4 regions of the Bradyrhizobium sp. USDA 376 genome follow, and region 4 is predicted to be linked to each of the others. Evidence: riboswitches for the same ligand, from Rfam matches in the RefSeq annotation. Region 4 holds a riboswitch; each other region holds the start of a gene.

Region 1 (7,642 bases), 1.7 Mb from region 4:
TCCCGCTGAAAAACTTAGAGCGATTTTATTCATGTTCGGGTGTGGCCAAAAAGCGGCGGTGATGCGAACTGCTGGCGATGAGGGCTTAATCCGGAATGGGTGTTGCGTAGACAGCACAATCGTTACCGGGAAGACACGGAGATGGCTACTTGGATACCGCCGCGAAGATGACAGTCCACAATCTGAGATTTCGTAGCAGGCACGGCGCACCCCGCTTGGAACGACTGACGGGCACACCCACGAAGTGAGTCGCTGGCGCCCCTCGCGGAGCGAGGTGCATTGCTCGTGTCCCGGACAAGCCGCAACGCGTAAGGCGTTGCGGCGCAGAGCCGGGACCCGGGGCAGCATGGCACAGCGCGGTTGGATGGGCCCCGGCTCTGCAGCGCACCGGGGCACGAGAGCGGAGTGTGGCGCACGCTCTCTCCAAGGCGGGCGATGACAGTGAGTGTGTGTCGCAGACACGCCTTCGCAGCCTCGCGGCCGATTTCGCCCGAGCTTTGCTTCGTCTCTCCACCCTCAAAGCCAAGAGGGCGCAGGGAAGGCCGGGTGCCGGCGGCACCCGCGGTCCGCTGCGCGAAAAGCACACGCAGAGAAACCGCACAGCAGCATACAGGTGAAGCCCAACACACGGCCTTCCCTGCGCGATGGTTGGACGGCTTATGCCGTGCTCTCCTGGGAGCCGAGTTCGTTCTGGCCTCCCTCACCCCGCGAATTGACGATGCCGTCTACCCGGTTGGGCTCGCGCGCATCTTCGCGAAAGGCTTGACCGTAGCAACGACGGCCAGGACCACACGGTTTTGCCGTACGCGCGTTCGTTGGCGCCACAGGGTTCGATGACGTTGTGCACGTTGCCATCGAAATGCTGGCGCGACGAACTCACAGCGCCGCTCGTCCGCACGCGGTTACGAGCTCACAGGGACTACCCGCCCTGCCCGCTACCTGTTCGTGCCGACGCTGCCGCGTCCACCGCAAACCCGGCTCGCATATCGTGACGACAACATGATCGCCCCTCCCGATGAGCCGGGATGGGCGACACATACGACAAATCCGAATTTCGGTAAAGTGGAATATTTCTGCAGCGGCGGGTTGACAAGCTCGCGGGGTGTTTTGCCCGTCGGGTCAACGAGAGTCCCGTAGCCCGGATGCGTGCCCGCTCAGGCCGACATCGCCTTGCGGCGGAACGGATCGACCAGGCGGACGACCTCGCAGGCGGCAACGAGGCCGGCGAGCCAGAGGGCGCTGGTCAGCCCGATCCGCGTGACGATGGCCGTGGTGAAGGCACCCTCTCCGCCAAGCAACGGTGTCGCGGAAAACAGCGCCAGCTCATAGGCCGCATAGGCGGCGACGAGCGTTATCGCCAGCATCAGCGGCACGCGCCCCTGCGGCAGCGCACGGAGCACGGCGGACGAGACCGCGGTCGCAACCAGCGCAGCGGCACCGATCACAAAACCCCAGGCGAGAGTGCTGCCATCGACCGGATAGTGCAGCAGACCGAAGCCGATGCCCTGGTTCACCAGCCAAGCACTGGAGACGACGAGCAGCGCCGGTCGCATCGGCAGCATCGCCGCCGCCACGACGGCGAACGCGGCAAACGGTGTTGCGCAGGCCAGCGCGAAGCTTGCCAGCGCGCATGCTCCCGACAGCAGCGCAAAGCAGAACATCGGCGCGAGGCGCGGCGTGACCGGATAAAGCCGGAAACGGTCGCCTTGAGACGGCAGGATGTCGAGAGCCATTGGTAATCTCCTTCGTTTCGAATTCTAGTACATTCGGGAGCATGTGACAGCCCCACCGGGGATCAGAACGTGGCACCGGCCTTGAGCAGATAGGTGCGGCCGGGCAGCGGGTACGCGCTAAAGCGGCCGCCGGTGAAGGTGCTGGCGATCGCATAGTCGTAGTAGAGCGCGTTCAGCACATTGTTGACGCTGAGGGACCAGAAATAGCGCTCATATTGACCGCTGAGCTTGAGGTCGATCGTGGCGTTGGCAGGGATCGGCTTCTGGGTTCCCGCCTGGTCGTTGTCCATGCGCCGCTCGCTCCAGAAGCGTGCGGTGGCGTCGAGCACCACGTAGTTCTGCCAGATGTTCCATGTGAGACCCGCACTCGCGGTGTAGCGCGACACCAGCGGCACGTCGTTGCCGGCCCAGACGCCTCCGCGGAAGACGGCCCGCGTATAGGCCATGCCGGAGCGCAGCAGCAGCTCGTCGTTGACGCGATAGGACAGACTGGTTTCCGAGCCGTAGCGGCGGGTCGGATCGAGATTGGTGTTGTAGAACAGAATCGGGCTGAAATGGATCTCGTTGGCGAGGTCCATCAGATAGAGGCTGCTCTGCAACTGCAGCCCGCCCCCTTTGATGCGCAGCCCGCCCTCGATGTCTTGCGAGGTCTGGGTCTTGAGCTGGAAGGTTTGCGGGATCGGAGCGAAGGTGAAGGGATCGAACGACGGGCCCGACGACACGCGCTCGTCCACGTCAGGCGTGCGGAATGCGCGCGCCGCACGGCCGAACAGCGAGACCATGTCGTTGAGGCGATGCTCCGCGCCGAGATGCAGCGCGTATTGGGTCTCATCGCTCCGCAGCGGGAGCGCGCCGATATCGGTGTTGAAGGGTGCCGCCGGGTCGAAATTGTCGCGTGCGGAGAGACTGACATTCTGCATCCGCGCGCCGTAGGAGATGTCGGTCGTGGGCAGCACACTCAATGTGTGCTGAAAATAGCCCGCAACCGTCTGCTGTCTCAGCGCGTAATTGTGCCAGGGCGCGAGCCCCTGCCCGGCGCCGCGGTTCTGCTGAAAGTTCGCATCGTAATAATCGATGCCGGTCAAGAGCTGCGACGGCATCCCCAGCAGCAGGCTCTTCACGCTGAGGCGCGGCGTGATCGACCATGTCGTCAGACCGGCATCGACATAGGTTGACGTGAAGAGTGCAGGAACCGGCGTTGGGCTGGAGAAGAACGCGCTCTGCTGCTTCTTGTCGCGTACGCCGCCATCGACGATGAGATCGACGCCGTTGACCAAAGTCTTGGTGAAGCCCGCTGTCGCGCTAAACCCCTGCTGGTTGGCGTAGTTGAAGGGCGTGCTGGTCCCCTTCCGATTGGTTGCGAGCTCGTCGACGCCGATCGAGGGATCGACGGTGCGGCCACCCGGCAGTCGCAGCTCCTGATTGTCGCCTGTCACGGTCAGGAACGCGGAGAGGCCAGGTGTCGTATAGTTCAGATTGCCGACGCCGTTCTCCTGGGAATAGCGATTGTTGTCGCGGTAGCCGTCGGTCTTGACGGTGTTGCCGTAAAACGAGGTCGACCATGGACCGGAATTGAGCGAGGTCGAGATGTTGCCAAGCTTCGTATTGAACAAGCCAAAGCCGGCCTCGATGCGCGCGGTCACGGGCGGTCCGCCGATGCCGTTCTTGGTGACGATGTTGATCACGCCACCGACTGCGTTGTCGCCGTAAAGCACCGCGCCCGAATTGCCGCGCGTGATTTCGATGCGCTCGACGGAATTGAGCGGGATGGTGGAGAGGTCCACCTGCGCCATGTCGATGTCGTTCAGCCGCCGGCCGTTGACCAGCACCAGCGTGTTGGCGGTCGCAAAAGCGCCGAAGCCGCGCAGGTCGACGCTGGTCCTGGCGCCGATCGGGCCGCCATAGAGCGTCGTGATCTGGGCGCCCGCTACTTGCGTTGCGATGATCTCGGCAAGGGTCTGCGACGGCGAATGCGCGATGTCCGTGGCCGTGATGACGGTCGTAGCGGCCCCGACGATACCCCCGTTGCTGGCGGCAGCCGCATTGCCGGAGCCGGATGAGCCGGCGCCGCTCGACGGCGCACGCCTCCTCACCACGTCGCCATCGCCCGTCGCCCTGGCGCGGGTGCGGTTCTGATCGTCGGAGTTGGTCACCTCGACCGGCGGCAGCTGCTCGTTGGCAGCCTGCTGCGCCCGGGCGACGGAGAGATCGAGCGAATGGAGGTAAATGGATGCGACAAGGCCGGCGCTGAGGCGCCTGGCGGCAGAGACAATGCGGGACACAGTTGTAACCTCGGTATGACGTCAGTGGCACGTCACAGCGAACGAGGTTTCACGCGGAGCGATGGATTGCTCGTGTGAAGCTAATGTCTGTACTCCCCGACCGACATCTTCGCGTGTGACCACGGCTGACGGCAGGTCTCCTGGCTCGCGGGTCGTTACCTCTACGTCGCCTTCCCAGGACCGAGATTCCCAGTGGCATATGACGAAAGATTCACCGCTTACAGTTGCGGGGGCAGCCGTGGTTTTGGGAAAATCCCGCACCACGTTCCCTTTTGATCTCCATGAGGAGAACCGTCACCGATCAATCTACGGGGCGTTCGCAGGTTGAGTCAATCGACCGGTCGAACGATGAGCCCGAACGTCAGGCGAACACGATCACACCGGCTCCCGCTCCGCCTGCGTCCTGATCATCGCCCGCTCGCCGGCGTCGACGAGCTGGCCGATGCCGGTGCGGCCTGCCAGCGCACAGCGGATGATGTTTTCAGCGACCGATCTGCGGAAGTCGTGGTCCTCGCCGTCGGGGCGATTGCGGCAGACCCGGTCCAGTGCCAGCTTCATGTTGATGCGGGTGCGGGTGTCGAAATGCTCGCTGATCATTCGCACAGCCTCGATCGCGTTGATGTCGGAGGCGGAAACGCTTCGGTGACCGGCCGGGTTCCAAAACGCAAGCGAGCGATGTGTCGGCCGTCTAGGTCCGGCCTCTCGGACGCTGCGCCTGAGCCCAGGCCGCAGCCACGTCGCGCGGCGGAACGTCGACGCGCCGGATTGGCGTCAACTCGCCGGAGGCAGAAACGATCGCGGTCTCCTCGCGGCGACAGCGCGGGCACACGAAGCGAACCTCATGCGGGGACGCCGACCAGCTCGAACGTTTCACATTGGCGGCCATCGGCCAGGCCTCGCATTGCGAGCAAGACACCAGAAACCGCCCGGGATCGAGCATACCCATTCCATCGGACTCCGCGTCCTGCCCGCTCCTTCAATGATTAACCCATGTGAATCGTTCCGGTGCCCAAGCACCGCCCGCCTCATGCCGTGCGGCGCCAACGGACTCGCTGTTCCCGATCCGCCGGCATCCGGCTGAAAGGCTCAGTGCGCGCCCTTGAGGGTGCAGGAGGTGGTGCAGGTGACCGTGGTGCCGTGGTCGCACGCCTTGCAGGCGGCCACGCACTGGTTCATGTCGCGCGCATTGTACGAGCTGTAGTTCCGCATCGGGCAGGTCGAGGTCGACCCGGTGATGTCCTGTTCCTGGTTGCAGGCTGCCATTGCGAGCGCGAGAACAAGGACTGCAAGAAGGCGCATGGGATTGCCCTGTAGAGAGTGGCAAAGCGACGTCAGCGAGGCACGTTGCACCGCAACGGACCCCTGCATTCCCACCGCGAGCAACCGTGGAAGCCCCGCGCTCGCATCCCTGGAGGATGCGCGCCAAAGATTAAAAACGGATTGCAGCCGGCGTCAGGCCGCAGTTTTCGTCGCGATCACCTGCCGCATGTCCACCGCGAGTTGGCGGTACTGTTCTGACAGTTTCAGATAGAATGCGCGCTTGGTGCTGTCGGTGGCGAGCTTGGCGATCAGCTCGCATTCGGCCGTGAGCGTCTCGAACCGTTCCAGCCTGTCCTCAAGTTCTGTCATCGGCGTGTCCCCATCAAACGCCACAAGGACCAATGAGCCTAAGCCCCGGAAATAGGTCACGGCGAACATGGTTATGGGGTAGCATCAATTTTCGTCGGCGCAGGCGGCGAGAAGAGGATGCCGCTACCTATTTCTGCTCCAACCGCCAGGCGCCGTCCCAGCCCTCCTCCGGCGGATTGGCCTCCAACTGCGCGATGCGATCGAGCAGCGTGCGCGAGGGACCATCGCCAGGCACAGCTTCGAGCGCCGCGTTGAAGGCGGCACGGGCTTCGGCGAAGCGGCAGGTGCGATAGGCGGCAAGACCTTCGGCATAATGCTCTCGCAGGCTCGCTTGCGCCTCCGTCAGCGCGCCTGCCCTGCCGATCACCTCGAAGATCGCCTGCGGCGCGCTCTGGCCGGCGACCGCGAGACGATCGATCTCGCGCAGCTCGAGATGCGCGCCGATCGCATCCGCCGTCGCCTGCGCGATCAGGATGCGGGTGCCGTAGACCTTGTTGACGGCCTCGAGCCGCGAGGCGAGGTTCACGGCATCGCCCATCACGGTGAAGCTCATCATCAACTCGGAGCCGATGCTGCCGGTCAGGACCTCGCCGGTGGCAATGCCGATCCGCAGGTCGCACAGTGCGGGCATGGCGCGGATGCCGAGCAGATCCGGCAGCTGCTTCTGCAGCGCGGGCACCTCATCGGCCATCTCGACGGCGGCAAGGCCGGCGAGCAGCGCCGGCTCGTCCCCTTCGATGAAGGGCGGGCCCCAATAGGCCATGATGGCGTCGCCGATATATTTGTCGATCACGCCGCGATTGTTCCTCACGGGAGCGGACATGACCGTGAAATAGTGGTTCATCACCTTGACGAGGCCGCGCGGGGTCATGCCCTCGCTCATCGAGGTGAAGCCGCTCATGTCGCAGAACATGATGGTCATCACCCGGCGCTGGCCGTCGATGGCGACCTCCGGCCGCTCGATCAGGCCCTGCACCACCTTGGGATCGATGTAGCGGCCAAAAGTCTCGCGGATGCGCTCGTTGTGGCGGAGTTGCTCGATCATGCGGTTGAAGGCGGCGGCGAGCTCGCCGATCTCGTCCCGCGTGGAGACGGTGATTGGCTTGTCGAAGTGGCCCGCCTCGACCTCGCGGGTGCCGGCCAGCAGGAGCCGCACCGGGCGGGTAATGCCGCTCGAGACCAGCAGCGCAAAGACAAATCCCACGACGGCGGCGAGGACGGTGACCAGGCCCGAGATGAGGATCGCCTGATGTTGACGGCCAATCACCGTCGCCGTGGAGGCAAAGACCTGCTTGAGCATGTCGCCACGGATGGCGTCGATCTTCTGGTTGAATTGGTCGCGCAGCGCGTCGATATGCTCGAGCGTGGCGCGGGCCTCCGCCATCTGCTGTGCGTCGATCTGCTTGAGGAGCTTTGCGTGGTCCGCGTTCTGATCGCGGCGCAGCTCGCTGACGGCGGTCTCGATGCGGGTCTCGATCCGCGCCAGCGCGGCATTGTCCGATGGCGTCCTGGTATCATCGATGATCGCATTGATCAGCTTGCGCGCGCCCTCGGCCTCTTCCTCGATCTTGCGGTCCGCTTCCTCGAACTCGCGCAGGCGCGCCGCGTAGGCCTCCTCGTCCGAGGACGCCTGCATCTTCATCATGATCATCCGCCGCAGCGCCACCGATCGCTCCAGCGAACGGATGTTGGCGCGCGCCAGGTCGCCATAGGCCGGGATGTAGCGATTGGTCAGCTCGTCAAGGAGGACGCCGACCTGGCTCGACATCACCATCGACAGGATCGAGGTGACCAGCATCAGAACGATGAGTCCGAGGGCGATGCCGACAATCTTGCGCCGGATCGACTGGTTGAAAATCGGCATAGGTGCGGGGCAAAGGCTGCAACGATGGTTTAGGGAACTCAATACACCGGATTTGGCACCGGGAACACGCGCAATCTGGCCGCGGCGACGCTCCAGACGCGCACAACCGTCGTGCGAGCCCAAATCGTTAACAA
Region 2 (7,642 bases), 2.9 Mb from region 4:
GGTCGCAAACAGCTCTGCCTCGCTCAAGATGACCTTTGCCGACATCGAGATGCTTATCGGTCGCTCCCTCCCGAAATCAGCGTATGAATATGATGCGTGGTGGGCCAACGAAGACCCCGTCAAAACAAATCACAGTCACAGCCTTGCGTGGACAGTTCCGGGGTATCAAGCCGAACCAAATCGATTGCAGCGGACAGTAACATTTCGGCGCAGGGGGTAGCATTTTCCGCAAAAGCGAATGCCTTGAACCTGGTTCGCTAATTCGACAATCGAGGATGCGTCGTGAATGAAAATGATCACGCGACACGACTAAGCCCGTATCGACAAGACATGATATTTCTTATCGCAGTAGCCTCTCCCTCCGTTGGCAGCAAGCAAGGGGCGGCCGGGCGCCGATACGCGTGCCGAGCTCGATCTTGGCGTCCCTCATCTCCGCCAGCAGAGCCACGGGATCGAGCGTGCGATAGCTCTCGAAGGCGCCGTTCGTTTGACGCCTTTGCTCAGCTTCGGATGCGCGAGAGCGCACTCAGGGATCATCGCCGCTTCGAGTTTGGGACGGAGCGGATCGGCGACCTTGCCGAACTGCGCCGTTGCAGCTTCTGCATCGAACTCGGTGACGATGAAGGCGAAGACGACACGGCGCCCGGTCTTCCAGCAACCGGCTCACGTGGCTGTTGGAGATGGGTGCCGTAGTCGGCCGCTCCGAGCGCAGTCGTTCAATACCGAACTCGGCTGGGAGTTCTGTGAGAGCTCCTGGAATAGCCAGTTCTCGGGATGTCGCTCGGCCTGTTTCGCGGCTCAAATTTCATGTATCGAAGAGGGTACTGGCCGTGATCGAGAAGGCCAGCCGCAGCAAGAAATTCTGGACTCTTAACTCGATGCGGCGCCGAGCCTTATCGCCGGCCCCTACACACGCCTCCGTCTTACTGCGGATGCATCGTCCGCCCGGAACGAAATGGATTGAATGCGGCTCGTCCGTCGAAGCTTCGCCGTAAGCGGGAACACTTGCATCCAATGGCCGACGAACGGTCGATACGGGCGGAACGAGGACACGCGGAGCAGCTGCAATCAGGAAACTGACTCGCTGTCGATGCGCTGACTCTTGTCATGCTGATGTGCTCGAAGCCGCGCAGGACGGGTAACCGCGATTAGACATTTTCGGGTCAAGCCACTTAATCAACAGTCGGCGGACAGCATCCGCGACCGACCCGACATGCACTTTGCCCATCGACCGGCCGCTCAGGCGGCGCTTGCGACCCCGTCAACTACCAACCCTTGCAGTTGATGGAGGTGGCGGAAACGTGGCAATCGTCGTCAATATCCCGTCGGGGGCGTCGAATTCGAAACTGGGATTCAGAAGAATAAAAAAATTGCTAGCGGGCACGGTAGCCCTCAACACGCTGGCTGCTCCTGCCTCTGCCGTTGATCCGGCCGCGCGGCCTTACTTCAAAGCGCCTCCGGCGGTCATTCCGATCTATGATTGGAGCGGCTTCTACGTCGGCAGTGCTGGGACGTGGTCAACGCCGGCGGCGTGGTCGTCGCTCCGCCCGTTGGCATGGGGCGCCATCATGCGACGGGAGGCACGGTGGGCGGTCACATCGGCTACCGCTGGCAAATAGCGAACTCGGTGTTCGGTCTGGAGACGCAGGGCAATTGGGCCGATTTCAAGGGCTCCAACGCGAACCTTGCTTTCGCAGGCGTCCGGGATGACTCCACGCTTGATGCATTCGGCCTGTTCACGGGCCAAGTCGGCTATGCTTGGAATAACGTGCTGCTCTATGTAAGAGGTGGGGCTGCAGTCGTCCGTGACAAATACCGGGTCTCCGATTTTGCGACCGGGCTCACTATCGACAACGGCAGCGAAACTCGTTGGGGCGGCACGGTAGGGGCGGGCCTTGAATTTGGCTTTGCTCCGAACTGGTCCATCGGCGTTGAATACGACCACCTGTTCATGGGTCGTCGGGATGTGGATTTCTTTTTTTCACCCGGACTCGTGGGTGTTCCGGTGGGCACTTTTGCAGGGACTGCCCGTATCGGTCAGGACGTCGATATCGGCTTGGTCCGTGTGAACTACCGGTGGGGTGGCGTGATCGCCACGACCTATTGATCGATCTTCGCCAAAATGGCGCGGGTTCGCACCAATATCCTGAGCCGCATCGCGGCATAGAAACCTTGGCAACAGGGACTCGCATCAATAGCGCTATCGGCTTCTTGTCGGTACATCGGCTCGAGCTGGTTAGGCGTGGTTCAAAGGAATCTGGCTGATCTGGTTATGACGCAGCGCCACGGCGAGATCGCGGCGAACTCAAGCGTGCTGCCGTGGTCGAACGCCAGCCGCTTAGTGGCTGGCTGCGCCGATTTCCCGGCCCCGTGCCTCCACCTGCATCACCGTCGGCTTTCCGGCCGTCGGAGAATGATGAGGCAAAAAATAGTTTTGTCGACCGTCGTAGTTAACCCGGCCCTCGCTTAGGGAGACACAGGTCATCGATTACAATCGTTCCGGTCGGCCGCAGCACGCTCATCGCACAGGCAGCGCACTGAAATGCGAGCCGAGGTGCGAGCCGGGCGCACCTTCGTGCTACGACTTGGTCGACCAGGTCGAGGCCGCACTGGCCACCTCGGACGAAAGGCCGACGAGCGGTCGAAGCGGCGCTCGTGCGAGGGTGGGACATAACGTCGACGACGTGATGGCTTGCGTCATCGTCGCTGCCGATCTCTGCGCCCGATCAGCCTGCCGAACCCCCGCTGGCGCGGATCAATTGGGAGCGCCTCGGAGAGCGGATGCAAAATCTCGAGAGGTGGATCGGCAGCGCTGAAGCGGAACTCTTGTGTTAGGACAGAAACGCGGCTGTCATCCGAGCCGCATTGCCAGCGTCTGCTCGTAGTAGATCACCTCCGCGAAGCCACGGCCGAGGAAGACCGCCAGTGGGTCGGCGACGAAATCAAACGCGAAGGGGGATGAAGAACAAATCGGTTTGCCTGATCCGACCGGGCTGCAATGAAGATGACCCCCTTTGACAGGGTTGCCCCTCTTTACAACTTCCGATTGCGTGATAGTAATCCCCTCTAGCCCTAAGAGGGGGGCGGCCGTGGCGATCATCGAGAACATTCGTCTGCTCAAGGGCGTAGCCGTGTTGCGCTGATTGACTTCATGAAGGTGGTTGACGAGACCCACCTCACCGACCTGCGGAAATACTGTAAACCCTAGCCGCCATCAGCAATGGAGCGCATGTACCGGCTTAACCCAACAAACCATCTGTGTGTCCGGCTTTGTCGCGCTGCAATCAAGACGCCACGATGAGGAGGTCCGGTTCTATGCCTTTGTCATGCTGGCGGGTGACGGCGACGACTATCGGCGCCTGCCGCTGTCAATGCCGCTAGCATGAATAAAATGGGCTAGATACGGCCGAAAGTCGCCCACACCCCGTCTTCGCCGTCCCAGCTGCCGCGGCTCGCCGCCTTGGAGTACTCCGTGGCGCGCTGCTCGAAGAAATTGGCGTGCTCGACGCCATTGAGAATCTCGACGAGCCACGGCAGCGGATGCGCCTTGAGCTGGGTGAACCCGCCCTCCTTCGCCTCGAAGAAGCCGAAGACCGGGGCAATCCGGAGTTGGGCCAGTCGCCAGTCGGCGACGTAGCGGACGTAGGCGTGGATATGCTCAGGCAGCATCCCCTCGATCTTGCCAAGGCCGAAGGCGAGCTCGACGAAGTTCTCCTCCAGCTTCACCATGGTCTTGGCTACGTCGACAATGTCGTCGCGGACGGGGCGCGTCACCGCGCCGGTTTCGCGGTGCCATTCGTGAAATAGCTTGATGATGCCCTCGCAGTGGAGACTCTCGTCGCGCACTGACCAGCTTACGATCTGTCCCATGCCGTTCATTTTGTTGTGGCGTGGGAAGTTGAGCAGCATGGCGAAGCTGGCGAACAAGGCCATGCCTTCGGTGAAGGCGCCGAACATCGCCAGGGTACGGGCGACATCCGCCACGCTGTCGACGCCGAACTCGTGCATGTAGTCCGCCTTGGCGCGCATCTGCGCATAGCCGCGGAATGCCTCGAACTCGGTCTTAGGCATACCGAGCGTCTTGAGTAGCAGGGCATAGGCGTCGATATGAACCGTCTCCATGTTAGTGAAAGCGGCCATCATCATCTGGACGGTGAGTGGCTGGAAGATCGGAATGTACCGCTTGAAATAGTTGTCGCCGACCTCGATGTCCGACTGAGTGAAGAAACGGAAGATCTGGGTGAGCAGCGCGCGCTCGCTGTCGGTGACGCGGCCCGAAGCCCAGTCGTTGAGGTCGGCGCCGAGCGGCACCTCCTCGCCCATCCAGTGGGTCTGCTGCTGGCGCTTCCAGAACTCGTAAGCCCAGGCATAGCGATCGACGTCGTAGCTGCCGGTCGAGTCAAGGAGGCCGACGCGTCCCTTGCCGATCAACGTGCGCGGATCGGCGCGCGATAGATCGATCACTGACATGCGAGGCACTCCTCATAGTCGGTGCGCTGCCGCGCCGGCTGCTGCGTCGGCGTTGCATCCCCGGCAATCTTGCCGGCGAACGCCGCGCGCGAGATCGACTTTGATCGACAGTAGTAGAGGCTCTTCACCCCACGCTTCCACGCCGTCCAGTGCAGCATGTGGAGGTCCCACTTATCGACGTCGGCCGGCAGATAGAGGTTGATCGACTGGCTCTGGCAAATCAACGCGGCGCGGTCGGCGGCAAGCTCGACGATCCAGCGCTGGTCGATCTCGAAGGCGGTGCGAAAGATCGCTTTCTCGTGCTCCGACAGGACGTCGAGATGGGCGACCGATCCGTCGTGCGCGATGATCGACTCCCAGGTCGCCGAGGTGTCGGCGCCTTTCGCGGCCAGCACCTTAGCGAGGTGCGGATTGCGCACCGAGATGGCGCCGGATAGCGTCTTGTGGGTGTAGATGTTGGCCGGGATCGGCTCAGTGCAGGCGCTGGTGCCCCCGCAGATGATGCTGATCGAGGCGGTCGGCGCGATTGCGATCTTGTGGCTGAAGCGCGCCATCACGCCGCGTTCCAGGGCATCCGGGCACGGGCCACGCTCGCGAGCGAGCGCCACGGATGCGGCGTCGGCTTCGCGACGGAGTTTTCGGAACATGTTCAGATTGAATGACTTGGCCAAGGTACCCTCCATTGGAATGCCCTTGGCCTGGAGAAACGAGTGGAAGCCCATGACGCCGAGGCCAACGGAGCGCTCGCGCAGGGCGGCGTAGCGGGCACGCTTCATTCCGTCCGGCGCCACCGTGATGAAGTGCGTGAGCACGTTGTCTAGGAAGCGCATGACGTCCTCTATGAAGCCGGGCTCCTCATTCCACTGGTCCCAGGTCTCGAGGTTGAGCGACGACAGGCAGCAAACCGCGGTGCGCTCCTCGCCGCGATGATCGATGCCGGTCGACAGGGTAATCTCGCTGCACAGGTTGGAGGTCGAGACCTCGAGGCCGAGCTCGCGCTGGTGCTTGGGGAGCGCACGGTTCACGGTGTCGATGAACAAGAGATAAGGCTCGCCGGTCTGCAGCCGGTTCTCAAGGATGCGTTGCCACAGCTGGCGGGCGTCGATCTCGCGGACGACCTCGTTAGTCTTCGGGCTGCGCAGAGCGAATGCGGTGCCGGCGCCCACGGCACACATGAACTCGTCGGTGACGTTGATGCCGTGATGTAGGTTGAGGCTCTTGCGGTTGAAGTCACCAGACGCCTTGCGGATCTCGAGGAACTCCTCGATCTCGGGATGGTGGATATCGAGATAGACCGCCGCCGAGCCGCGCCGCAACGAGCCCTGGCTGATCGCCAGCGTGAGGCCGTCCGTGACGTGGATGAACGGGATGATGCCCGAGGTGACGCCGCCCCTCGCCTTCTCGCCGATTGAGCGAACATTACCCCAGTAGGTGCCGATGCCGCCGCCATTGGAAGCAAGCCAGACGTTCTCGTTCCAGGTGCCGACGATGCCTTCGAGCGAGTCCGACACTGAGTTAAGGAAGCACGAGATCGGAAGGCCGCGCGTCGTGCCGCCGTTGGAGAGCACCGGTGTGGCCGGCATGAACCACAGCCGAGACATCGCATCATATAGACGTTGGGCATGCGCAACATTGTCCGCGAAGGCGCAAGACACTCGGGCGAACATGTCCTGGAGGCCTTCGCCGGCGAGCAGATAGCGGTCGGTCAGCGTCAGCCTACCAAACGAGGTCAGCAGGTCGTCGCGCGACCGATCGAGCGAAAGGTCAGACGGAGTTGGCGATCGCGCGGGGGGCCTCGGCAGGGGAGCCGGCAATGCTGGGGGCTGCACAAGACACAGTTCAGGTGTGGTAGGCTTTGCCTGCGCTGAGGGCTGCCGCACACTCGGCAGCTCAATGAGATGACCATACTGATCGAAATCGTAAGACGCCGACATCGGCAACCCCGTGATATTTGGGGGCTGGGACCGTGCGGACGACTTGCGAGGGGACCGGGCAAATGTCCCCGGCTGCAAGCGACCCACCGGGCACCCCGCCCGAGGACATGGGTTCTGTCGCGGTAGGTTTCCTGGCTCGCGGGTCGCTGCGGCTGTCGGCCTTCCCAGCGCTGTCGCGCTAATGCCTCGGAATAGCCGCTGCCGACACAATGGGTTCCCCCCTAACACCGTGCCACCATATATGCGAATTTAAAACCACTACGACACCACATATAGAAGCCTTTGCCCAGACTCGTCAAGACGGCACAGTCAAGTTAACCAGTTGGAGCAGCCCCGAGGTCGAGGTTCGAAATTCGCCGAGCGCCTGTCCTGAGAGCCTCACTCAAAAAACATAGATGTCTCAAGGCCTGGCCAATCGGCGAGTTAGGAGCCTCAGATGGGCGACGAGCGGCCAGGCGAGCTCGGTAGCGGCGGAACCTTCGAAGTCTTTGCAGAGATGCCCACATCTGCCGAGCCACGCAAAGGTGCGCTCGACGACCCAGCGCCTGCGATCGGCCAAGATGTGCTCAAACCTTTGGAAGTGGCGTCGCAAATTCTCCAACAGGGGAACAGCAACCCTGGACATCCTGAATGTTGGCATCGATCGGTTCGCGGTCCGCGAATTGAGTTGGGCCGGATCGGGTTTCGGTAGCCATACGCGTCTCGCCATTCATCGCTTTCTGTGGCCTTAGATCAAAAATTGTCTGGAGCCCGACCGCAAATCGATGCAGCCGCCCGTGGCAATATCCCAGCTTAGTGGATTTGACCCCGCCAGCTCTCACATCAGACGTGCCAACTTTGCCGAAGAGACGATTGGTATGCTTTTCGCAGGCCCGGCGAGCCGCCTCACGTGCTCAGTTGTCTGGCCGCGAACATAAGCCGTCCTGACCGAACGCGGTCATGTCAGGTTATTGGCAATCAATCCTAACGGGATGAGGCGGAGCTATGCTTGAGTCTGGGTGACGAGCCGATCCGGCGGCGCGGCCTTGCTGGGTCGGAATGAAGCCGTTCGCAACATTGGCGTGAGCGGCGGCGAAGAACCGTGTTGTATCTCACCAACGACCTTGAAGCCGTGACGTTGGTAAAAGGGAATGTTTTCAGGGTTCGAACTTTCGAGGTAGGCAACAATGCCGTCCTCATCGCATCGTTGAAGGGCGTAGTTCATCAGCAACGTGCCAAGCCCTTTTCCGACCCAGTTC
Region 3 (7,642 bases), 4.1 Mb from region 4:
GCTTCGTCTCAGCACTCATTTCCTGGTGCCTTCGACGTTGCTACGCAAACTGATGTCCTCACACCGGGTGGAGTGAAGGCGGGAAAACCACATCTCGCAAGCTCGTGCGCGCCGCTGACACTAGGCGGAACAAACGGAATCGCGCGGCCCGACCTTCTTGCGACGGGACGGACTGCTGCGAGAAAGGCACCCGGACCGTTGCGGATGCTAAAACAAAGCAAGTGTAGAGCGCGTATGTCTTGCAATAGGTTCGAGGCGCTCCGCCACTGCGGCAAGATGTTGCTCTGCGGCGGTTTACTCAGGCCTTGGCTCTCCTAAGTCTTCCTCTTCTTTTGGCTCGGTGCGTTGGAACCAGGAGCCAGGGGGAAATTTCGCGATGCGTTTGGCAAAGGAGGATTGTGGCTCCCAATCCTGTCCTTCTCTCTTCTCGAAAGTGATGACCCCGTTGTGTGTAAAATAACGTGGTCCTTGGATACTACAATTCACCAAGAGCAGAACGCGCCACACGCCACCCTTCTCGGCCGGTTTATCATTCCGCTTCGGTAAGTAGTCCACTCCAACTGGTTCAATGATAGTGCAGCGGCCCTGCCGCAGAAGATCGCCGAGCCGGCCTTGCGGGGTAGTCACAAAGTTGAAGTTGGCCGGATCATGCAGAAAGCGAAGATTTGCGTCCCTTTCGCCATCTGCGACTTCACTGGCGATTAGGGAGAGCGCCAGGGCGCGCCAGCCCAATTCCATCGGCTTCGCATAAGTCGACGCAAGTTCAAGCGTGCCGTCGAGGGCGATCTTCCAGGCGATAACGTACTGTTCGTCCGATTTGTTGTCCCGGTGTCTGGTCCACGAAACGAAAATAAAGTCGTTTTGGCCAAGTTCAACAACGCCCCACATTTGAGGCACGAACTGTGCCACCTTCGAGACATTGGAGATAATTTGTTCTATCGTCTCACCATCTTGCGCTCGCCAAGTTGACTTCAGTCGTTCGACAAGGGGACTGTCGCTGGCCCGAATATTATTGCTCATGGCAGCCGGCCAGGCGAGGCAGATTAAAAATCCGACCACGCTAAGCCATAGCGCGGGTCTTCCAGGCATTCTCTTCATAACCCTCGGCCTATCGCGTTTCATCCAAATATCTTGTGAAGCAGGCAACCTCGAACCTGCTATGCCATCGCAAGAAGTTTACGGGGATGCACCCGCTAGCTGTCCCGCGCGAGCAGGCGCTCCCCTCTATGTCATGCGCAGCTAACTTCCCCGGCAGCGACTGCGTCAATTGGCTGAGCTGGACCTGCCCAGAGGAGGAGACTGGGCATTCCGAGGGTCTGCATTCTTCGTGCCAGGCAATAGGCGGAAAATTTCACGGAGTTTGTGTCACTCTTGTCGACTTTCCGACCTTTGCATGTTTTCGATGTTTCTGTTTGGCGTATCCGCCGCAGCTTGTGCATCCATGTCCCGCACCGGATATTTAGCAGAAGAGTTGAACGCCTCGATGCCGGATGCCTGTGGACGGAAGTGGGTTTGCCGCCATTGAGCTGTGTGGTTCGCTATCGTGCCGCCCGCGTTCGAGCTGCGTGATTGCCAAGCACCAAGCCGGCTTGATCCCAGCTCTGAAGTCTGGGTGGCACGCAAATCAACCCCTCGCCAGTTGCTAAATTTCGCCACGTGCCTTGGCCTATTCGCCGCAGATCCTTTAGTTGAGCGAAGAGCTGGCTAGCTGAGGTGCTGGGCGAACCTCTGGAAATCGCAAAGCCGCATTGAAAGCGCTCTGATATAACGTCGGTACTCCCGCCGGCAGGCTGCTTCTGTCCCTTTCATCAATTTAGCGTGCGGCTCCGCCTCAAGGCAGCTCCGATGCTTATCCGGCATCTGAGAAGGATATGTCTGATTATGACATCTCTGATGAGAGAATGTTTCTAGATGGTGAAGTCACAGAGATGCACGGTCATTCGGCTAGCGGATGTCGCAGATTAGCTTGCACATAATCTGAGAGGTTGACGGAAGAGTTCTCCTGCCGATAATCCAAGTCGTCGAGGTTCTCCGGTTCCCATTGATCCGGAGCTAAGAGGGAAGCCGGTGCAAATGCCGGCTCTGCCCCCGCAACTGTGAGCGGCGAGCCGCTGTCCGACGATGTCGCTGAAGCCTGCACGGCTTCGGGAAGGCCGGACAGCAGCGATGACCAGCAAGCCAGGAGACCGGCCCCGACAATATATTGGTCCACGGGCGGGGTGTCTCGGTGGTGCGCCAAGCAGCCGTCGCACGCGCGACTTCTCCTGCCTGCGTCCGCCATGGCCTTTGTCCCCAACAGGGGTTAACGCTATGTCTCCTCTCTCTCTTCCAGTTGCTACGCTCGGAACGCCACGCATCGGCCCAAGGCGTGAGCTCAAGCTCGCTCTAGAAAGCTACTGGGCTGGAAAGATTAGTGAACAGCAGTTGCACGAAGACGCATTCGGCCTACGCGCAGCGAACTGGGCTCGTCAAAAATCGCTCGGCGTCACGATCATTCCGTCAAACGACTTCTCGCTGTATGATCAGGTGCTCGATACAAGCGTCATGGTTGGCGCAATCCCGGAGATCTACGCCGCGAACGGAGAATCCGTTTCGCTCCAAACGTACTTCGCCATGGCCCGCGGATCGCAATGCGGCGAGCAGGATGCGAGTTGCGCCCAGAGCCCGCGGGGATCTGGCGTGCCCGCGCAGGAAATGACCAAGTGGTTCGATACCAACTACCACTACATGGTTCCTGAGTTTTACCGGGGACAGGCGTTCAGACTGTGCTCTCGCAAACCCGTCGAAGAGTATGAGGAAGCGAGGGCTCTTGGCTTTCAGACCCGCCCTGTCCTGATCGGGCCGGTCACATTTTTAAAGCTCGGCAAGAGTACCGATAGTGCGTTCCAGCCCCTCTCTCTCCTCGATGATCTGATACCCGTCTATATCGACCTTCTGCATGAATTAGCCAAACGAGGGGCAAGTTGGGTTCAGTTTGACGAGCCCTGCCTGGTCCTTGATCTGGATGAGGCGGCGCGAAATTCGTTGCTGCACGCCTATAACCGGTTCGCAAAGGAGGGACCCGCTATCAAGATCATGCTTGCGAGCTATTTCGGCGCCCTAGGCGACAATCTGGATACTGCCTTGAGCCTGCCAATTTCCGGTCTGCACGTCGATTTGGTTCGAGCGCCAGAACTATTGGATCAGATCGTTGCTGACGGCCGAAGTGATCTCGTCATGTCGCTCGGTGTCATCGACGGCCGGAATGTGTGGCGGTCGAACTTGCCGTCGCTCCGTCAGCGGCTGAAGCCCTCGATTGCGAAGCTTGGCAGGCACCGTGTACAGCTCGCTCCATCCTGCTCGCTGCTTCACGTGCCGGTCGATGTTGAACTCGAGACCGGGCTCGCGTCCGACGTCAAGAGCTGGCTTGCTTTCTCGGTTCAGAAGATGCGTGAGCTTGCGATCCTGGCGCGGGTACTCGCAGGCGACCAGAATGTTGGGCTAGCTCTTGCCGAGTCGGAATGCGCTGCGACTGCCCGCCGGACCTCGCCGAAGATCCATAATGCCAACGTCGCTGTCCGAATGAGGGCGATCGATCAGACGATGCGCCAGCGCGCCACCCCGTTTGCCCGTCGTTCCGAGATCCAAAGGGAACGCTTTGGACTACCGGCTTTTCCCACCACGACGATAGGATCGTTTCCGCAGACCACAGCGGTGCGAAATGCTCGCGCGGCGCATGCGCGAGGTGCGATGAGCGAGGAGCAATACGACAGGTTCCTCAAAGAGGAGATAGCCCGCGCCGTACGTTGGCAGGAGGACATCGGTCTTGACGTCCTCGTTCATGGCGAATTCGAGCGTAATGACATGGTGCAGTACTTCAGCGAGCAACTCGCCGGCTTCGCATTTACAAGGAATGGATGGGTTCAGTCCTATGGTTCGCGCTGCGTTAGGCCCCCGATCCTGTTTGGCGATGTAGTGCGGCCGAAGCCGATCACCGTGGAATGGTGGCGCTACGCGCAATCACTAACTAGTAAGCCGATGAAGGCGATGTTGACCGGACCGGTGACGATCCTGAACTGGTCGTTTGTTCGCGATGATATTCCTAGAAGCGAGGTCTGCCGTCAGCTTGCGCTCGCGATGCGCGATGAAGTCCGCGATCTCGAGAATGCCGGTGCGGCGATGATACAGATCGACGAAGCTGCACTTCGCGAAGGATTGCCATTGCGCCGGTCGGACTGGAAGGCATATCTCGATTGGGCCGGAGATTGCTTCCGCATCTGCTCATCGGGCGTTACCGATCAAACGCAAATCCATACACATATGTGCTACTCAGAGTTTAACGACATCATCGGTGCGATCGCTGCAATGGATGCGGATGTCATTTCAATCGAGACGTCGCGATCGAAAATGGAGCTGCTGGATGCGTTCAGGAGGTACGAATATCCAAATCAAATCGGACCGGGCGTGTACGACATTCACTCTCCGCGCGTTCCCGAGACGGACGAAATGAAGGAGCTGATCGTGCTAGCTCGGACGCGCTTGCAGGATTCTCAGCTCTGGGTCAATCCGGACTGCGGCCTAAAAACGCGCAAATGGGAGGAGGTTCGGCCTGCGCTCGCCAACATGGTCGCTGCCGCGCGCGAACTGCGCGCTGCATCCGATCCGCAAATCCGTTGATCCCGAGCTCCGGTCTGTTCTCGACAAAGCTAATTGGGTTATGGTGATTTACGCTTTCCACATTATCGAGGCTATCCTTGCCGCTGACAAAATGCCCGGTCCACTTCGTGGACCGGGGAAGGTACGGTCTCGGAGAAAAGATGGTGACGCGTTACGCTAGTTTCGTCGGCCGCGGGAGAATTGCCGGCTGCTCGATCAAGGCGACGACATTCGCCGAAAATCTGCGACCCATTCAAGCAGAAGTGCCGCAGCTCAATCATGCCATGGTACGCGGCCGTCTAGGCTGTGATTTGTCGCTCATGGGCACGTTGGCAACGGCCGCGACAGCAATGAGAAAACTAATGCTTGACGGACACCGCAAGGCACCGGCGCGGATTCGGTCCGCTCGGAGATGCCGTCAGGCTCCCTCAATCAATCCACGCTAGATAGTTTCCGAAGAGAGGACGTCAAAGGCACTCCGTACCCCAACTCACGCCAATCCATTTGGAATAACGGCTATCCGGGCCAGATACGCCAATGCGTCGGCCGCACAGCGATTTGCTCTCCGGTATTCGCGTTGATCCATCCGCCGAAGATCCGGCGGCAAGGAAAGACCACCCGGTGAATTGAATTACCCTCGATCACGGCAATCTCCAGATCCTGATCGAAGGGCGGCGCCTTTCCAAGCTGCTCCCATGTCAGATCATTAGATGCTGGGCGGTGTTCATAGCTGCGGGGTGACAAATTCAGATAACCTTGTTAACACCGCGCACATCGCTTGGGTTCTGCGCGGACGGGCCCAAGCCGATAACGTTCGGATGGCCCGCGTTCTCGATCGCGTCAGCCGCGGCGGAGGGCTATCGGCCATGCGCTGTTGTGACGAAACATGATCCGCTCGCGAACTGAAATATTTAGATCTGCGCCACGAAACGACATCTGAGCTTTGGTCGAATTGATTTGGATCAGCTCAAGGCCTCGGCCGTTGATATTTGTAGCTGTGCTGCACAAGTTAGACTGGACTCCAGCTCCAGTAATCCGGCCCGGAGCAGGGTAAATGGTCCGGCCGTCTGTCATATCACGTCCCTTGTTGGTGAGACACATCTCCTTATCCTCCGGCGTCATCGTGTTGGTTGTGTGTGGGGGGCCTCCCTCACGCGCGCATTTTCTTAACACCGTTAGATGGGCGGCATCGCTCTGAGCCCATAGCAGGGCCGTCCCGCAGGCCGATAAAGTAGATGCCGTCGCAAGTCGGCGCAATTTATCATGTGGCCGGTCATTGGCCGCCGCGCGGCTGCGGCTGCGTCTGGTAGCAGTCCTAGGAACGGCAGCGGGTACCCGGGCAAGAAAGCATCATGGGCGTCAAGCATTTCGGTCCGCCGTGCGTCTGACCTTACTAGAAGACCACTTCTATCAGAGGCAGCCGCTGCAGCATTGATGCTTGTCAAAAAGTTGTGCGCGTCCGGGATCGGAGGCTCGTGACCGCTACCAGCCGCAGACGCTCGTCGACATGTTCCGAACTCGCGCTTCAGCCAGCGCCTCGCGTTCTCTGCAACAGACCAACGCGTTGAATTGAGGTGCAACCCACGCCCATGGCTAGGACAACTTTTCGCCATTGCTCCGTGCACGCCGACGGTCAATTGATGCTTCGCCTTTCACTCGGTGGCCTTGCCGGGCGCTGATAGACCTTAAGCTCCGGCGCTGAAGTCCTGGACCGGGCTTATCGAAACGTGGGCTAGGACAAGCGTGATGAGCGGCTTCTGCAATCGCGTCTTCAGGTGGACCGCCGATGCAAGTTCGGGGTTCTTGGTGCCCAGCGATCGCTTGCGCGCATAGCCGCCGGCGCATGGCAGAAATCAGCCCGCGATAAGCCTGCACTTGCGGCAGTCGTTCACAAGACTATCGCGGACAACTCGTAAAGTTCACGGCGGACTTTCTTGGCCTATCTTCGGAGGATCAGACAGACCTCTTGGGATGCTCCTTGAGGCAAATCAAATACTCCCCGCGCGAATGGCAGAATAGTGGATAAGCAAACCACACAAAGAGAGGGGGCATGCCTTCATTTAGCGTCCGGTTTATGAAGATCGTTTGCGACGATGCCGGCGGCGAGCATCGTGCGTGCCAGGCAGCATTCAAGGTCGATGCCGCCTCGCTGAGTGCTGCTGCTCAGCAGGCGGAGACCGATTTCTGCCGGCAAAGGCGGGTCCGCGATTGGACAATCTTCGCCGATGTACTGGAGCTTCGAACACCGCCTGCATGAGCCAATCCGTCCACATCATCTTCGAGCATTCCGCGAGGACGAGCTCTCCTGAGTTGCAAGGGCGTCGCACTTTCCGGGTTTCCAAGGAAGTTTAAGGTCTTCAACTCCGGCCAATGCTCTCAGTTCACGCCCGTGACATTCACCGGCGTCCTCGCCAGTCATGGTATTCTTCGGCTATGGCATCCGGCGCGACGACGTGTTCGTCGAGCATGCCTACGACATTGTGTCCGGCTCCGCGTTTCAATCGGATGAGACTTTGCCCTTTTACAGTGACCGGCGTCCACTTCGAACCTTGGCAGCGGTGCTCCGCATCAGCCTTACTTCCGCCCGCTGCCATTCCGTGCGGTAGCCTTACTGTGGCAAACGTTCCAATTATACAATTTGAACCACGCCGGCAGCCGTATATGGAATCCCGAAGGGACGGCAAATACGTCATCCGCCGGCGAACCTGCCAGGTCAGATAGGTTGAATTCGTGGTGTAGAGCACGTATCCGGCAATGGTGTAGAGCGCATCTGACCAGCCGGCCAAGGCGGGATCATCCCAGTGGGTAGAGAACAGACGATCGCGCTGCTCCGCGTCTGTCCTCTGCGGCAGCGGGCACACAAGCTGGCACGCGGGTCCGCCATCGGATCAAGGACCGCTACCTGGACGAACTGAATGAGGACGTCGAAGGAATTGTGAACACGTTGCGGAAGCTTAACGTGACCGTGCATCGACCGATGACACTCGATGCGTCCACCGTGGAGGTT
Region 4 (7,642 bases):
GATCCAGTCGGTTCCGCGCCGCGCGCGATGCTTTGCGATGCGCGACTCCATTTCGGCATCGAGCGCCTCCGCCGTCGCGAGATAGACAGGCTGCCCCGGAAAGGCGCGCGCCCGCACTTCCGCCCGCGTGCTCTTGCCCGATCGCGCTCCGCCGGTGATCAGAATGACGGCCATGAAGGTCTCCTGTCGGCAGCACTAATCACCAATCGTAGCCAAAGACAAAGCCGAAATCAGGCCGCCGGGGGCTTGCGCTTACCCCTCGCTTTGCGCAACAGGGGCAGGACAGGAGGTATCGGTGGGTTTTGCGGGCGCGATGGTGGTGGCGATGGCGGTGGATGCCTGTCTGGGCTGGCCGTCCTGGCTGTTCGCGCGGATCGGTCACCCCGTGACCTGGCTCGGCCGACTGATTGGCGCGATTGATGCCGGCTGGAATCGCTCCTCCGATCCGCCAGCACTTCGGCGCGCTGCCGGTGTCGCGGGAGCGCTTTTGGTGATTGTACTTTCCGTCGCACTCGGCTGGATGCTTCAGGGCTGGCTTGCCTCGGGCTGGATCCAGATCGCGCTGGTCGGCGTGCTCGCCTGGCCGCTGGTCGCGCTGCGCTCGCTCCATGATCACGTTGCCGCCGTTGCCGTGCCTTTGCAGGCAGGCGACATCGCCGCAGCACGCGAGGCGGTCTCGCGCATCGTCGGCCGCGACCCGGCGGCGCTCGATGATGCCGGCATCGCGCGCGCGGCAATCGAGAGTCTTGCCGAAAATGCCTCCGACGGCATCGTCGCACCGGTGTTCTGGGGCGCGCTGTTCGGCCTGCCAGGCATCCTCGGCTACAAGGCCATCAACACGCTGGATTCCATGATCGGTCATCGCAATGAACGACACGAGGCCTTCGGCTGGGCCGCGGCGCGCATGGACGATGTCGCAAATTTCATTCCGGCACGCCTGACCGGGTTTCTGTTCGTGCTGCTGGCGCCAAGGCGATCCGAGGCGCTGTCTCGCATGACGCGCGATGCGCGTCGCCACCGCTCGCCCAACGCCGGTTGGCCGGAGGCGGCGATGGCGGGCGCACTTGGCGTGCGGCTCAGCGGCCCGCGCATCTATCACGGCAGCGTCACCGACGAGCCCTGGCTCAACGAAGGCGCGCGCGATCCGCATCCCGCCGACATCGGCGAAGGACTGAACGTCTACCGCCGTGCCATGCTGCTGCTGACGGGCCTGCTTGCGATCCTGGCCTTCGCGTGAAAGAACGGGGCATGCGCGAGCACGGTGGAAATCTCGATCTGGCCCAGCGGCGGTTTGGCGGCCGTGCCGAGGACTGGATCGATCTGTCGACGGGGATCAACCGGGTGCCTTATCCGGTGGGCGAGGTGAGCATGCGCGCCTGGAGTGCGCTACCGTCGAGTTCCGAGATCGATGCCTTGCATCAGGCTGCGCGGCACGCCTACCGCACGAGTGCGGCGCTCGTTGCGATGGGTGGCGCGCAAGCCGCCATTCAACTCTTGCCGCAACTCGCGCCATACGGCCGCGCCCGCATTCTCGCGCCGACCTACAATGAATATGCCGGGGTGCTCTCGGCAGCCGGCTGGGATGTGCAGGAGGTCAGCGAACTCGACGCGCTGGCCAGCGCGGATCTCGCCATCGTCGTCAATCCCAACAACCCCGATGGCCGAAACTATGAGCCAAAGGATTTGCTCGCACTGCTGCCGCGCGTCGGCCGCCTCGTGATCGACGAGAGTTTTGCCGATGCCGCTCCGCATCTGTCGCTCGCGTCGGACGCAGATCGGCCGGGACTGCTGATCCTGCGCTCCTTCGGGAAGTTTTACGGACTTGCCGGCCTGCGGCTAGGGTTCGCGATCGGGAATACCGCCGATGTCGCCAGGCTCGCGGCGGCATCGGGCCCATGGCCGATCTCGGGAGCGGCGATCGCCATCGGCTGCCGCGCGTTGCGCGACGATGCCTGGGCCGAGACCACCTCAGCGCGCCTTGCACGCGACAGCATACGGCTCGACGCGATGGTGCAGTCGCAAGGCTGGGCGCTGATTGGCGGCACGCCGCTGTTTCGCCTTTACGAGACGCCTGACGCGCTGGCCGCACAGGACAAGCTCGCGCGCGCCCATATATGGTCGCGTGTCTTCGTGCAGAAGCCGGCATGGTTGCGTCTCGGGCTTCCAGGCAACGAAGCCGAATGGTCGCGCCTTGCCGAGGCTCTAGCGCGCTAGCGCGAGCAGGCCTTCGACGTCGAGATGCTTTTCGATGTGGTCGGCGAGCGCATCGAGCGCGCTCTCGACCCTGGCGTGATAGGGCTCGTTTCCCGCGGGAATGTCGAGCTTCGCCAGATACGCCTTGCGAAAATCGTCCGACGTGAAGAGGCCGTGCAGGTAGCTGCCCTGCACGCGGCCGTCGCGTGAGATCGCGCCTTCCGGCTCGCCGTTCAAGCTGGCGAACGGACGGGCGCGATCGGGCCCGTCGGTGCGGCCGATGTGGATTTCGTAGGCTTCGATCGGCTGACCGGTCGCGGCGTGTACGGCCGCGACGCGCGTCAGCGTCTTCTGCGGGCTCATCACCGTCTCGACATCGAGAAGCCCGAGACCTGGCGTGTCGCCCGCCGGGCCTTCGAGGCCTTCAGGATCGGCGACGCTGCGCCCGAGCATCTGATACCCGCCGCAGAGGCCGAGCACATGGCCGCCCCGGCGATGATGCGCCAGGAGATCGATGTCCCAGCCCTGCGCGCGCAGGAAGGCGAGATCGCCACGGGTGGATTTTGAGCCGGGGATGATGACGAGACGGACATCACCCGGGATCGCTTCGCCCGGACGAACCATCACGAGATCGACGCCGGGCTCGAGCTTGAGTGGATCGAGATCGTCGAAATTGGCGATCCGCGACAGTGCCAGGCACGCGATCTTGCATTGGCCCGGCTTGCGCGCATCGCTCAGGCCCAGCGCGTCCTCGGCTGGCAGCTCGCCGGCGCGGGCAAACCAGGGCAGGACGCCGAAGCCGCGCCAGACCGTCTTCGCTTCGATCAGCCTATAACCGTCGTCGAACAGCGTGGGATCGCCGCGGAACTTGTTGATGACAAAACCCTGGATCATCTTGGCATCGTCGGGATCGATGACCGCTTTGATACCAACGAGCTGCGCAATGACACCGCCGCGGTCGATGTCGCCGACCAGCACGACCGGAACGTCGGCCTTGCGGGCAAAGCCCATATTGGCGATGTCGGCCTTGCGCAGGTTCACCTCGGCCGGGCTGCCGGCGCCTTCCACCAGTACGAGATCGGCGCGCGCCTTCAGACGCTCAAAACTCTTGAGCACCGCGCCCATCAGCGAGGGCTTCATCGCCGCATACTCGCGCGCACGCGCGGTGGCAATGCGCTTTCCATGCACGACGACCTGTGCGCCGACATCGGTCTCGGGCTTCAGCAGCACCGGATTCATGTCGGTGTGCGGCTCGACGCCGGCGGCGAGCGCCTGCAGCGCCTGGGCGCGGCCGATCTCGCCGCCATCGACGGTGACGGCCGCGTTGTTCGACATGTTCTGCGGCTTGAACGGGAGCACACGCAGGCCGCGCCGCGTGAACGCGCGCGCAAGGCCGGCGACGATGAGCGATTTGCCCACGTCCGAGCCGGCTCCCTGGATCATCAATGCGCGTGCCATCGAAATCAGAACTCGACGCCGGCCTGTGCCTTGATGCCGGAGCGGAACGGGTGCTTCACCAGCGTCATCTCGGTGACGAGGTCGGCAATCTCGATCAGCTCGTCCTTGGCGTTGCGCCCGGTGAGCACGACATGCGTCATCGGCGGCTTCTGTGTGGTCAGGAACTCGACGACCTCGGCGATGTCGAGATAGTCGTAGCGCAGCGCGATGTTGATCTCGTCGAGCACGACCATGCGCAGGCTGGAATCTTGGATCAGCTCCTTCGCCTTCTCCCAGCCGGCGCGCGCGGCGGCGATGTCGCGGGCGCGGTCCTGAGTCTCCCAGGTGAAGCCTTCGCCCATGGCGTGGAACTGGCAGAGGTCGCCGAAATGGCCGGTGAGCAGGCGCCGCTCGCCGGTTTCCCAGGCGCCCTTGATGAACTGCACGACCGCGCAGGGGAAGCCGTGGGCGACACAGCGGACGATCATGCCGAAGGCGGAGGAGGACTTGCCCTTGCCCGCGCCGGTATGGACGATGATGAGGCCCTTTTCGCCGCTCTTGGTCGCCATGATCTTGTCGCGGGCGGCCTTCTTCTTCGCCATTTTCTGGGCGTGCCGGGCGTCGGTTTCCTCGGCCGTTTGGGTATCCGGTTCAGGCGTCATCTGACGGGTCCTTCGGCTTGACAAGAGGCGGCCGGGGGCAAATGGTGGCCCGGCGTTGGTTCCTGTCCTATGACAGGCGAAGAGGGAATGCGATAGGGTCCGAATCGGCAAGATTTGGGTCCAAAATGCAGCCGCCCCCGCGACCGTGACCGGAGAGATGCCCGAAGCCACTGATTCCCACGGGAATCGGGAAGGCGGGGATCGAAGGGCAAAACCCTGCTCCGCAAGCCGGGAGACCTGCCAGCGCGGACGAGTTTTGGACCGGCGGACGGGGTGTTCCGCGACGGGGAAGCGGGCCTTCAGGAGAATGGTCCGTGTGCCTCATCGCCTCCCGATGTTTATCCTGGAAGAGGCGATGACCGTCACACTTCACGTCTGCATCACCTGCCGCGCCGGCCAGACGCTTGGCGAGGGCGAGACCACGCCCGGCAAGCGCCTGCATGGTGCGATTCTCGAGGCCGGCGTGCCCGAGGGTGTCAATGTGGTTCCCGTCGAATGCCTGTCGGCATGCAGCCAGGGCTGCTCGGTCGCGCTCAGCGCGCCCGGCCGCTGGTCCTACGTCTATGGCCGCCTGTCGGATGCGAATGCGCAGGACGTCGTCGCCGGCGCCGCGGCCTATGCGGCGGCACCCGATGGCCTCGTGCCCTGGCGCAGCCGCCCCGAAATCTTCCGCAAGCAATCGCTTGCCCGCATTCCCCCCATCGCCGTCGTGCCGGAGGCCGCTGAATGAACTCGCTCGCAAAAGTCCCCGTCACGGTGGTTACGGGGTTTCTCGGTTCCGGCAAGACCACGCTGATCCAGCATCTGCTCAGCAATGCCAACGGCAAGAAGCTCGCCGTGCTCGTCAACGAGTTCGGCAGCGAGGGTGTCGATGGTGAGATCCTGAAGTCCTGCGCCGACGCCAATTGCCCGGAGGAGAACATCGTCGAGCTCGCCAATGGCTGCATCTGCTGCACCGTCGCCGACGATTTCATTCCGACCATGGAGCAGCTTTTGGCGCGGCCGGTGCGGCCTGATCACATCCTGATCGAGACTTCGGGCCTGGCGCTGCCGAAGCCGCTGCTGAAGGCGTTCGACTGGCCGGAGATCCGCTCGCGCATCACGGTCGACGGCGTCATCGCACTCGCCGATGCCGAGGCTGTGGCCGCCGGCCGTTTCGCGCCGGACCCGGCTGCGGTCGAAGCGCAGCGTGCGGCGGACGAGAATCTCGATCACGAGACGCCGCTGTCGGAAGTGTTCGAGGACCAGATCGCCTGTGCGGATATCGTGCTGCTGACCAAGGCCGATCTCGCCGGCAGCGCAGGGATTGAAGCCGCCAAGGCGGCGATCACCGCCGAGATGCCGCGGCGCGTGCCGATGCTGCCCGTCACCGACGGCGCAATCGATGCGCGCGTGATCCTCGGTCTCGGCGCTGCCGCGGAGAATGATCTCGCCGCGCGCCCCTCGCATCATGATGGCGAGGAGGAGCACGAGCATGACGATTTCGCTTCCGTCGTGATCGATCTTCCGGAAGTTGCCGATATCGATGCGCTGGTCGCTTCCGTGCAGCGTCTGGCGCGCGAGCAGAACGTGCTGCGCGCCAAGGGCTACATCGCGGTCGCGGGCAAGCCGATGCGCTTGTTGCTGCAGGCCGTCGGCGAACGCGTGCGCCACCAGTTCGACAAGCCCTGGGGCGCGGGTCTCAGGCAGTCAAAGCTCGTCGTGATCGGCGAGCATGGTGACATCGACGAGGCCGCGATCAGGTCAGGACTTGGTATCTGATGCACGTCGTCTTCCGCGAGAGCCACGGTCTGGAGGAGACCGCGACGCCAAGAGACATCGGCCAGGACCCGGCTGATCTCGTGGTGCTCTCGTACTCGGATTCGGACCTTGCCGCGTTCGCGGCCGGCTGGCGGCGAGGCCGTGACAGCCTGCCGTCGCTGCGGCTCGCCAATCTCGCGGAGCTGCGTCATCCGCTGTCGGTCGACACCTATATCGAGCGCACGCTGTCGCAGGCGAGGGGCATCCTGGTGCGCCTGATCGGCGGCGAGTCCTATTGGCCGTACGGGCTCGCGGCTCTCCAACAACTCGCGAAGGATCGCGGCATTGTGCTGGCCGTGCTGCCGGCCGATGGCCGCGACGACACCCGGCTCGATGCATATTCGACATTGCCGGTCTCGACGCTGCGGCGGCTGAAGGTGCTCTGCGACACCGGCGGCCCGGTCGCGGCGCAAGCCGCGATCGCGCAGCTTGCGCTGGCCTCGGGGCTTTATGCAGGCCCGGTCGCCGGCGAGATGACCGTTCCCGAGATGGGCTTTTACGATCCCGCGCGCGGCGTCATTGCTGCGCCGACGTCGGACGAGGGAAAGCCGCGCGCGCTGGTGACCTTCTATCGCTCCTATCTCACCGCGGCCGACACCGGCCCCGTCGATGCACTCATCGCGGCGTTGCGTGACAACGGTTTTGACGCGTATGGCGTGTTCGTCACTTCGTTGAAGGCTGCAGGCGTTGCCGATTGGCTGCGCGCATATCTCGCGCAAAATCCGCCGGCTGCGATCGTCAATGCGACGGCGTTTTCCGCGGTTGGCGACGACGGCACCACGCCGTTCGATGCCGCGACGTGTCCTGTGTTTCAGGTCGCGCTCTCCACCGCGCGGCGTGAGGACTGGATGGAATCGCTGCGCGGCCTCTCGCCCGGCGACCTCGCGATGCATGTGGTGTTGCCCGAGGTCGATGGTCGTTTGTTCACCGGCGTGGTGAGCTTCAAGTCGGCCGCTGAGCGCGATCCCGATCTGCAGTTTTCGCACCTGGCTCATCGCGCGGATGATGAGCGCGTCAAGGCCGTCGCCGCGCGCGTCGCGGCCTGGCGGCACCTCGCGGAGAAGCCTGCCGGCGAGAAGCGCGCGGCGATCGTGCTCTCGAACTATCCGGGCCGTCCGCACCAGATCGCGCATGCGGTTGGTCTCGATGCGCTTGCTTCGGTCGAAGCCCTGGTAGCCGATCTCGCGGAGGCCGGCTTCGATGTCGCGCCGGTCCATGCGCTCGGCGAGACGCTGCTCGCGCAGCACCTGACCTGGAGCGTTGCCGATTATCGCGCCGCGCTCGCGCGTCTTCCGCAAGCCTTGCAGGATGAGCTCGCGCGAGCCTGGGGCGCACCGGAGAATGATCCGAGCTGCCGCGACGGCGCGTTTCATTTCGCGGGCATGGCGTGCGGAAAGTCGATCATCGCGCTCCAGCCCGAGCGCGGCGAAACGGCGAGGCGCGATAACGATTATCACGATCTCGCCCGCACGCCGCGCCATGCCTATGTCGCGTTCTATCTCTGGCTCCGGCAGCAGGGTTGTGACGCCGTCGTGCATATGGGCGCGCAT

The links. Region 4 has a riboswitch for cobalamin ahead of ACVJ19_RS23525 (DUF1636 family protein). Riboswitches for the same ligand answer to the same signal wherever they lie in the genome.
Region 1: linked by a shared signal. The riboswitch ahead of ACVJ19_RS31270 (TonB-dependent receptor) and the one ahead of ACVJ19_RS23525 (DUF1636 family protein) in region 4 are both predicted to bind cobalamin.
Region 2: linked by a shared signal. The riboswitch ahead of ACVJ19_RS10195 (ribonucleoside-diphosphate reductase subunit alpha) and the one ahead of ACVJ19_RS23525 (DUF1636 family protein) in region 4 are both predicted to bind cobalamin.
Region 3: linked by a shared signal. The riboswitch ahead of metE (5-methyltetrahydropteroyltriglutamate--homocysteine S-methyltransferase) and the one ahead of ACVJ19_RS23525 (DUF1636 family protein) in region 4 are both predicted to bind cobalamin.

What each region holds. Positions count from the first base shown of each region.
Region 1 covers NZ_JBSSGN010000001.1:6,718,946-6,726,587, forward strand. The annotation lists gene ACVJ19_RS31265 (hypothetical protein) at 1,155-1,733, opposite strand; gene ACVJ19_RS31270 (TonB-dependent receptor) at 1,796-4,015, opposite strand; cobalamin riboswitch at 4,129-4,326, opposite strand; gene ACVJ19_RS31275 (hypothetical protein) at 4,391-4,612, opposite strand; gene ACVJ19_RS31280 (hypothetical protein) at 5,102-5,314, opposite strand; gene ACVJ19_RS31285 (hypothetical protein) at 5,468-5,644, opposite strand; gene ACVJ19_RS31290 (adenylate/guanylate cyclase domain-containing protein) at 5,772-7,508, opposite strand.
Region 2 covers NZ_JBSSGN010000001.1:2,179,220-2,186,861, forward strand. The annotation lists gene ACVJ19_RS10175 (DUF7662 domain-containing protein) at 1-220, shown strand, start outside; gene ACVJ19_RS10180 (outer membrane protein) at 1,514-2,107, shown strand; gene ACVJ19_RS10185 (hypothetical protein) at 2,852-3,109, opposite strand; gene ACVJ19_RS10190 (ribonucleotide-diphosphate reductase subunit beta) at 3,397-4,470, opposite strand; gene ACVJ19_RS10195 (ribonucleoside-diphosphate reductase subunit alpha) at 4,461-6,404, opposite strand; cobalamin riboswitch at 6,509-6,679, opposite strand; partial or broken gene ACVJ19_RS10200 (transposase) at 6,805-6,951, opposite strand; gene ACVJ19_RS10205 (GNAT family N-acetyltransferase) at 7,387-7,642, opposite strand, start outside.
Region 3 covers NZ_JBSSGN010000001.1:9,186,929-9,194,570, reverse strand. The annotation lists gene ACVJ19_RS43195 (hypothetical protein) at 295-1,020, opposite strand; gene ACVJ19_RS43190 (hypothetical protein) at 1,366-1,656, opposite strand; cobalamin riboswitch at 2,008-2,209, shown strand; gene metE (5-methyltetrahydropteroyltriglutamate--homocysteine S-methyltransferase) at 2,311-4,656, shown strand; gene ACVJ19_RS43180 (hypothetical protein) at 6,686-6,892, shown strand; gene ACVJ19_RS43175 (glycine amidinotransferase) at 7,595-7,642, shown strand, end outside.
Region 4 covers NZ_JBSSGN010000001.1:5,038,481-5,046,122, forward strand. The annotation lists gene cobU (bifunctional adenosylcobinamide kinase/adenosylcobinamide-phosphate guanylyltransferase) at 1-174, opposite strand, end outside; gene cbiB (adenosylcobinamide-phosphate synthase CbiB) at 296-1,237, shown strand; gene cobD (threonine-phosphate decarboxylase CobD) at 1,249-2,214, shown strand; gene ACVJ19_RS23515 (cobyric acid synthase) at 2,203-3,651, opposite strand; gene cobO (cob(I)yrinic acid a,c-diamide adenosyltransferase) at 3,657-4,292, opposite strand; cobalamin riboswitch at 4,332-4,551, shown strand; gene ACVJ19_RS23525 (DUF1636 family protein) at 4,648-5,022, shown strand; gene cobW (cobalamin biosynthesis protein CobW) at 5,019-6,053, shown strand; gene cobN (cobaltochelatase subunit CobN) at 6,053-7,642, shown strand, end outside.